Regions from separate parts of the Serratia proteamaculans genome, predicted to be linked through region 4. Evidence: predicted binding sites of a transcription regulator. Region 4 holds the regulator's gene; each other region holds the start of a gene.
The links. Region 4 encodes CRP, which controls carbon source genes, mostly activating them, when cyclic AMP is high. Its sites were predicted from a motif close to ATGTGANNNNNNTCACAT; they were not measured.

Region 1: a site for CRP is predicted at 1,068-1,085, ahead of aaeR (HTH-type transcriptional activator AaeR). Genes of this name have one in related genera too.
Region 2: a site for CRP is predicted at 805-822, ahead of QOT07_RS03865 (PTS sugar transporter subunit IIB). Genes of this name have one in related genera too.
Region 3: a site for CRP is predicted at 939-956, ahead of yrbN (protein YrbN). Genes of this name have one in related genera too.

What each region holds. Positions count from the first base shown of each region.
Region 1 covers NZ_OX461105.1:4,818,676-4,820,878, reverse strand. Annotated here, with positions in the region: gene QOT07_RS22435 (hypothetical protein) at 1-176, shown strand, start outside; gene aaeR (HTH-type transcriptional activator AaeR) at 139-1,050, opposite strand; gene aaeX (p-hydroxybenzoic acid efflux pump operon protein AaeX) at 1,359-1,562, shown strand; gene aaeA (p-hydroxybenzoic acid efflux pump subunit AaeA) at 1,570-2,203, shown strand, end outside.
Region 2 covers NZ_OX461105.1:853,090-855,292, forward strand. Annotated here, with positions in the region: gene QOT07_RS03860 (LysR family transcriptional regulator) at 1-549, shown strand, start outside; gene QOT07_RS03865 (PTS sugar transporter subunit IIB) at 1,043-1,360, shown strand; gene chbC (PTS N,N'-diacetylchitobiose transporter subunit IIC) at 1,372-2,203, shown strand, end outside.
Region 3 covers NZ_OX461105.1:438,176-440,378, reverse strand. Annotated here, with positions in the region: gene QOT07_RS02010 (DEAD/DEAH family ATP-dependent RNA helicase) at 1-862, opposite strand, end outside; gene yrbN (protein YrbN) at 852-926, opposite strand; gene nlpI (lipoprotein NlpI) at 1,049-1,933, opposite strand; gene pnp (polyribonucleotide nucleotidyltransferase) at 2,062-2,203, opposite strand, start outside.
Region 4 covers NZ_OX461105.1:5,011,028-5,013,230, forward strand. Annotated here, with positions in the region: gene QOT07_RS23370 (phosphoribulokinase) at 1-131, shown strand, start outside; gene QOT07_RS23375 (OsmC family protein) at 172-579, opposite strand; gene crp (cAMP-activated global transcriptional regulator CRP) at 959-1,591, shown strand; gene QOT07_RS23385 (YccS/YhfK family putative transporter) at 1,646-2,203, shown strand, end outside.

The DNA.
Region 1 (2,203 bases), 190 kb from region 4:
TGTTGCAGCAACTGGGCGGCTGGCTGGCGGGATCTTTCCCGTTGCTGCTTACCTGGGCGGGATATGCCGTCTGGCTCATCTGGGGGTTGGGCATGCTGGCACTGCTGGTACTTGGCGCTTTGGCGCGCCGTGTTTTGCTCAGCGATAGCCCTGATAGACTTCCCCCACGCGCTTAAAGTACTCGGTCAGGTAATCGATACACACCTGTACCTTGAGCGGCAGTTTATCTTTCTCGGTGTACACCGCGTACACCGGGCGAGGATCCGCATGATAGCTTTTGAACAGGATCTCGATCTCTCCGCGTTTGATCTCTTCGATCACCCACATCAGCGGCGCATAGGCGATACCGGCCCCGGCTTTTAGCCAGCGGATCATTGTCTGTGAATCGTTGGTGACAAAGCGCCCTTGTGGTGCGATGCGCGTGCTGATGCCTTCCGGCGCGATCAGCTCGAATTCGCTATCTGGTCGCACGCTGTATTCCAGCCAGGAAAAATTGACCATGTCGCTCGGTTTTTGTGGCGTGCCGTACTGGCTGAGATAGCTTTTGGCGGCACACACCACCATCGGCATTGAACCCAGGCGTTTGGAGAACAGGCTGGAATCCTGCAGCGCACCGGTACGGATCACTACGTCCAGCCCGTCAGCAATCAGATCCGGGGCGGGGATGCCGGTCACCAGGTTCACCGTCAGGCCAGGGTACTCTTTCAACATATCGGCGGTCATGGTCGCCAGCACGTTTTGTGCCATGGTGGAGGAACTGCCAATACGCAGCGTGCCGGTCGGTGTATTATTAAACGCATACAGCTGCTCGTGCACTTCGCTGACTTCCAGCAACATGCGGCGACAGCCCTGATAATAGATTTTTCCGGCCTCCGTCAGGCCGATGCTGCGCGTGCTGCGGTTGAGCAGCTTGACCTGCAGCTCATTCTCCAGTTTGGAGACGGTCTGGCTGATAGACGAAACGCTCATATCCAATTGGCGCGCTGCCGCAGTAAATGACCCGCATTCAACCACTTTGGCGAATACCGACATCCGTTTTAGTCTTTCCATTATTCACTCTGGCTTAAAAGTGATTTAGATCACAGATTGTTGATGAGTTGATAGTAAGCACGCTAATATAAACCGGTCGGGTGGAAAGACCTTACCAACGCGCGAGCGCGATCGGCAGCGCCATAATGGCCGATCCCTCCGGTATCCTCGCAGTCCCTATCGCGGATGTACGCTCCAGAGTTTACTCTTATTTCAGGTTCCTGACCTGCCTGGGCCGGAATTTGTGGTGCGCGTCAGCTAAAATGTAAAGAGAATGTGAATGGATATAGGTCTCAAAGCCCGGTGCAGTGAACAATAAGGAAAAATTGATGAGTTTGCTTCCGGTTATGGTCATTTTCGGACTGTCGTTTCCCCCGATATTTTTTGAGTTGCTGCTTTCGCTGGCGCTGTTTTTTTTACTGCGCCGCCTGCTGCAACCCACCGGGATTTACGATTTTGTCTGGCATCCAGCGCTGTTTAACACCGCGCTGTACTGCTGTTTGTTCTATCTGATTACCTGTCTTTTCGTTTGAGGTCGCTGTGAAAAATTTTTCAATAAAAATAACCCGAATCGCGATCACTCTGATTCTGGTCCTGCTGGGGATCGTCGCCATATTCAAAGCCTGGGTGTTCTACACAGAATCCCCCTGGACGCGTGACGCCAAGTTCACCGCCGACGTGGTGGCCATTGCCCCGGACGTCACCGGCCTGTTGACCGACGTGCCTCTGGTGGACAACCAACTGGTGAAGAAAGGGCAGGTGCTGCTGGTTATCGACCAGCCGCGCTACCAACAGGCCCTGGCAGAAGCCAGCGCCGATGTTGCCTATTACCAGACGCTGGCAGCGGAAAAGAGACGTGAAGCCGGTCGCCGTGTGCGCCTCGGTGTGCAGGCAATGTCGCAGGAAGAGATCGACCAGGCTAACAACGTGCTGCAAACCGTAGAGCATCAGTTGGCGAAGGCAGTGGCGACCCGTGAACTGGCTAAATTGGATCTGGAACGCACCACAGTGCGCGCACCGGCCGATGGCTGGATCACCAACCTGAACGTACATGCCGGTGAATATATCACCCGGGGTTCAGTCGCCGTGGCGCTGGTGAAGAAAAACAGTTTCTACATTCTGGCCTACCTGGAAGAAACCAAGCTGAATGGCCTGAACAAGGGCGATCGTGCAG
Region 2 (2,203 bases), 4.2 Mb from region 4:
ACGCTGGAAATCGTGGCGCAAGAGGGCTTTGCCAATATCGTTGAACAAGGTTTTGATGCCGGTATCAGGCTCGGAAAGGATCTGCACAACGACATGCGGGCGGTGCGCGTTACCCCTGATTTGCGGCTGGCCATTGTGGCAACCCCTGAATATTTCCAACAGTACGGCAAGCCGAATCATCCTGAAGATCTGTTGAGTCATCGCTGTATCGGATGGCGAAAGATTGCCTCAGGAGAGCTCTACAAGTGGATATTCCAAAAAGGGACTCAGGCGCTTTCCGTCTCGGTGAACAGCCCGCTGATACTGGATGACGCGAGACTGATGTTGCAGGCTGCGTTAGCTCACGCAGGCATTGCGTTCGCTATCGAGGAAGAAGTGAATGAACATCTGGCAACAGGGCGGCTGGAGCGAGTGTTGGCTGACTGGTGCGCGCCGTTCCCTGGTTTTTATCTTTATTATCCGAACCGCAGAAACCATCCAGTGGCACTGACCACGGTGATCAATGTCATGCGTTATCCCAGCCAGGCGAATAATCCCGCGGAGTCATAGCACCGAGTCCAGACCTCATCCGGCAAACGCCCTCTGCTCAAAATCCCTGCCATTTTACCTCTGGTTTTCCTCTGTCGAATCGTCCCGTCTTGTTGAAGTCGGCTAATCAAGGGCGAACGATTTTTTGTTCATCTATCGAGCGATGGCTGGTCCCGCGCGTCGAATAATCCATAAATACCCTGCATGTTTATAACTTATTGTTTATAATTGTTTTTTAGTTATTTTTATCGAATTTATTCAGTAATTTAAGGTTATTTGCGACGTCGATCACACTATTTTTTTATGTGAAATGTGAAGAGGGTCAATCAGGCAGGTCAAGCAGAGACGGTTCTCTATGCTGATGGCTTACCGATCCGCTGCAATGCCTCCGTATACTGTCTGCAACCAGGGCAAAGTGACGGAAATTTTCATAAGGAATGTGCGTGAGGCAATGGCTATTGCATCTGGCAAACAAATGACACGGGGCTTTTTTGATTATCTTGAGGGATTGGGTATGGAAAAGAAAAAAATCTATCTGTTTTGTTCTGCCGGTATGTCGACTTCCCTGCTGGTTTCCAAAATGAAAGCGCAAGCCGAGAAGTACGAAGTGCCGGTAATCATTGCCGCTTATCCGGAGGCGCTGGCAGCAGAAAAGGGCGCTGAGGCAGATTTGATCCTGCTGGGGCCGCAGATTGCCTACACGCTGGCTGAAGTACAGAAGCAGTTGCCTAATAAGCCCGTCGAAGTGATCGACTCTGCTTTATACGGCAAGCTCGATGGTCTTGGGGTATTGAAGGCCGCAGTCGCCACTATAAAAAAAGCTAACCAATAAAGGGGTCTGCCGTGAATACGTTAATTGCCTCGTTGGAAAAGGTCATACTGCCTTTTGCTGTGAAAATTGGTAAACAGCCCCATGTTAATGCCATCAAAAACGGGTTCATTCGATTAATGCCGCTGACGTTGACCGGGGCGATGTTCGTGCTGATCAACAACGTGTTCCTCAGCTTCGGTGAAGGCTCGTTCTTCTTTTCAATGGGGGTGCGGCTGGATGCGTCCACCATTGAGACGCTGAATGGCCTGAAGGCCATCGGTGGCAGCGTTTATAACGGCACCCTGGGGATTATGTCCCTGATGACGCCCTTCTTTATCAGCATGGCTTTAGCCGAAGAGCGCAAGGTCGACCCACTGGCCGCGGCTCTGCTGGCGGTTGCCGCCTTTATGACGGTGACCCCGTTCAGCGTCGGTGAGGCCTATGCCGTTGGCGCTAACTGGCTGGGTGGTGCCAACATTATTTCAGGCATGGTGATCGGCCTGGTGGTGGCAGAGATGTTTACCTTTGTGGTGCGCCGCAACTGGGTGATCAGCCTGCCGGACAGCGTACCTTCTTCAGTGTCACGTTCGTTCTCGGCCCTGATCCCCGGCTTTCTTATCCTGTCGATCATGGGCGTACTGGCCTATTGCCTGACGCTGTGGGGAACCAACTTCCACCAAATCATTATGGACAGCATCTCGGCACCGCTGGCGAAAATGGGCAGCGTAGTGGGCTGGGTGTATGTGATGTTCTCCTCACTGCTGTGGTTCTTTGGGGTGCATGGTTCGATGGCTCTGGCCGCGCTGGACAGCGGCATTATGACGCCATTCGCGCTGGAGAACGTAGAGCTGTACAACAAGTATG
Region 3 (2,203 bases), 4.6 Mb from region 4:
TCTGCTCACGCAGGGCCTGGTTCATGTCACCGTTCAGTGCGGCGCTGCTGTAACCACTGCGCTCCAGCGCTTCGGCCACTTCCAGGGTCGCGTTTTTGGTACGGACGAAGATAATCGCCGCATCAAAGTCTTCAGCTTCCAGGAAACGTACCAATGCTTCGTTTTTACGCATGCCCTGCACAGTCCAGTAGCTCTGGCTGATGTCCGGACGGGTAGTGACGCTGGATTGAATGCGCACTTCCTGCGGATCTTTCATAAAGCGACGGGTAATGCGACGGATAGCTTCCGGCATGGTTGCAGAGAAGAGCGCGGTCTGATGTTCAGCCGGGATCTCCGCCATGATGGTTTCAACGTCTTCGATAAAGCCCATGCGCAGCATTTCGTCGGCTTCATCCAGCACCAGACCGCTCAGGTTAGAGAGGTTCAGAGTGCCACGCTTCAGGTGGTCCAGCAGACGGCCTGGGGTACCTACTACAACTTGCGGGCCCTGACGCAGAGCGCGCAGCTGAACGTCATAACGCTGGCCGCCGTACAGGGCCACAACGTTAACGCCATTCATGTGTTTTGCGAAATCGGTCATTGCTTCAGCAACCTGAACCGCCAGTTCGCGGGTCGGTGCCAGCACCAGAATCTGAGGTGATTTCAACTCAGCTTTCAGGTTGTGCAACAGTGGCAGCGAGAATGCTGCAGTTTTACCGCTACCGGTCTGTGCCATGCCCAGCACATCGCGGCCGTTCAACAGGTGAGGAATACACTCAGCCTGGATCGGTGACGGTTTTTCGTAGCCCAGATCGGTCAGGGCAGAAATGATCGGAGCAGACAGCCCCAGGTCAGCAAAAGAGGTTTCAAGCTCAGTAGTCATGTACACGTGCCTCATTAATAATGGCAGCCAGTCTACATAACTCGTCGAGAAAATTTTCAGTCATTTTCATTGAAAAGTGTGAACCGGCTCAAATTAGATTATAAAACGAACAAAAAAGCCCTCGCCCGTTAAGGCGATAACTTTGGCAAAAAACCAATGTATATCAGGCTGATAGTTGTTCGTCAGCTATTGCTGGTCCGATTCCGATAGGTCGTCTTGTTCTTGGCCCAACAGCGCCAATTCCAACAATGCATAGCGGTGCTCAACGAAGTTGTGAACGTTGTTAGCAACCGTCAGTTTGAACAGCGCCGAAGCGGTGTCCTTGTCCCCCAGACTCAGGTAGTGTTTACCCAAATAGAAGTCAGTTTCACTGAGATGCTCAGCGAGCGAAGTGTTATCCGTTGCATCTGCCTTGAGCCTTTCCATCAGCGTTTTTTCACTGATGTTGCCCAGGTAGAATTCGACAATATTCCATCCCCATTGCCCTCGGTTCGCTTTGTCATAACGCTGCTTGAGCGCTACGTCAGCCTTCTTGGGATCGATTTCTCTTTCCACAAGATACAGCCACAACGAACGGAAGGGATCGTTTGGGTCGTCTTGATAAAACGCCTGCAGATCATCCTGCGCCAACGGGAAGCGGCCGCCATAATAAAGAGCGATGCCCCGGTTTAAACGCGCGTAATTGTAAGTTGGATCAAGCTCTAGTACAGAATCAAACGCTTCATAGGCAGCATCAAAATTGCCTGCCTGCGTTAAGTAAATGCCCAGGTAGTTGAAAACTTCTGGCATATCAGGACGTATCGCCAGCGCTTGCGAGAAATCATTGCGCGCCAGTGCACGTAGCCCGAGGCTATCATACAGTACACCGCGCTCATATAAAAGCTGCGCACGCTCATCGTCCGTCAGTGCCCGGCTGGCAAGTATTTGTTCCATGCGCGCCAGGATCACTTCCTGCTGCAGAGTTGGCTGCAACGGGATCGCCAAAACTTCGTCTTTACGCCAATCATGGTTGCTGCATCCTGCCAGCATGAGTGCTGTCGCAACGTAACACCAGCGCAAGAAAGGCTTCATTTCCCACTCCCGAAGACAAACATTGGATGAACATCCTCTCATCCGTTTGCTAATACGCAGGCATCCTACCCGCGCGATACGAACAGCTCCCAACCCCATGGCTGGGAGCTGTAAATCTATCTATACAGTTATTCTGCTTCAGGCGCAGGTGAACCTGCTTCTGGTGCTGTCGCTTCTTTGATGCTCAGACGCACACGGCCCTGACGGTCAACTTCCAGTACCTTGACCGGTACTTCCTGACCCATCTGCAGATAGTCGGTCACTTTCTCA
Region 4 (2,203 bases):
CCATGCTGCAAGGATCTTTTATCTCGCATATCAATACGCTGGTGGTGCCGGGTGGCAAAATGGGGCTGGCGATGGAGCTGATTATGGCGCCGCTGGTGCAGCAACTGCTGGAAGGCAAAAAAATCGAGTAACTTATCAGAGCGCGGCGACAGGCCGCGCCCCCTCTATCCGTCAGGACACTGCGCGGATTTCAAAACTGTGGGTCACGCTGGCTGCCTGACTCAACATCAGCGAGACCGAGCAGTACTTCTCGGCGGAAAGGTTTACCGCCCGCTCAACAATCTTGTCACTTAAATCTTTACCGGTGACGATAAAATGCAGGTTGATATGGGTAAACAAGCGTGGCGCTTCTTCACGCCGTTCGGAGGTCAATTTCACCTCGCAGTCGCGCACATCGTTACGTCCTTTTTGCAGGATCGACACCACATCGATCGCGCTGCAGCCTCCCACCGACATCAGCACCATTTCCATCGGGCTGGGGGCTTTATCACCGGCGTTACCGTCCATCAGCACCTGATGGCCAGACGCGGATTCACCCAGAAACGTCAGCCCTTCCACCCACTTAACTCTTGCCTGCATACTGGTCACTCCGGTTAATTTCTTAAAATCAGACTACGCTTTCGCATAGAAACTGGCAACGGAACCTGATGCTAATCATGCTGAAGCGAGACAACACAAGACACCCGCCTCACTCTGTGCTACAAACAGAGCCGCAATAAATCTTTCCGGGACACTGATTTCAGGGAAACTCCCAGGGAAAGGCTCCTTTACCGGTATGTTAACAGAATGTAGCTTGCAGCTCTCCCGGCAAGTTAATATGCTAGGGCGACAGCGTATATTTATGACACGCCTCAAAACCTGCTGCCAGCCACCATTAAAAAAACGGCGACAGCACGTTTTACAGGGAACTCTGACCCCTGTGACACAAGGCAGCGATAACAACAGAGGATAACAGCGAATGGTTCTCGGCAAACCGCAAACAGACCCTACTCTCGAATGGTTCCTGTCTCATTGCCATATCCACAAATATCCATCCAAAAGTACGCTGATTCACCAAGGTGAAAAGGCCGAAACGCTTTACTACATCGTCAAAGGCTCCGTAGCGGTGCTGATTAAGGATGAAGAAGGTAAAGAGATGATCCTGTCCTACCTTAACCAGGGGGATTTCATCGGCGAGCTTGGATTATTTGAAGAAGGTCAGGAGCGTAGCGCCTGGGTTAGGGCGAAAACCGCCTGTGAAGTGGCTGAAATTTCCTATAAGAAATTCCGCCAGTTGATTCAGGTTAACCCGGACATCCTGATGCGCCTGTCAGCGCAGATGGCAAACCGTCTGCAGATCACCTCTGAGAAAGTGGGTAACCTTGCTTTCCTGGACGTGACGGGCCGCATCGCGCAAACACTGCTGAACCTGGCGAAACAGCCTGATGCCATGACCCACCCGGATGGCATGCAGATTAAAATTACCCGCCAGGAAATTGGCCAGATCGTCGGTTGTTCACGTGAAACCGTTGGTCGTATTCTGAAAATGCTGGAAGATCAAAATCTGATCTCCGCCCACGGCAAAACTATTGTCGTTTACGGCACGCGTTAATTACTGAAAAAACGGCGCGATGATTCGCGCCGTTTTTTTATGCCCTGAATCATCATGTGGCGCCGACTGATTTACCACCCGGAAGTCAATTACGCACTGCGGCAAACGCTGGTGCTTTGCCTGCCGGTACTGCTGGGCCTGCTGATTGGCCAGCTGCAATACGGCCTGCTATTTTCCCTGGTCCCCGCCTGCTGTAACATCGCCGGGCTGGACACGCCCCACAAACGCTTCTTCAAACGCCTGATCGTCGGCGGTTCCCTGTTTGCCTTCAGTAGCCTGTTGCTGCAGCAAGTTCTGCTTTGGCAGTTGCCGCTGCCGTTACTGATGCTCGGCCTGGCCCTGTTGCTCGGCGTCAGCGGTGAAATCAGCCCGTTACACGCCCGCCTGCTGCCTGCCGCACTGGTAGCCGCCATCTTCTCTCTCAGCATGGTCGGTAGAGTCCCGCTGTGGCACGCACCGCTGTTATACGTGGTCGGTACCGCCTGGTACGGCCTGTTCACCTGGTTCTGGTTCAAGCTGTGGAAAGAACAACCGATGCGCGAGTCGCTCAATCAGCTCTATCTGGAGCTGGCGGACTACTTCGAAGCCAAATACTCGCTACTGACCCAGCAT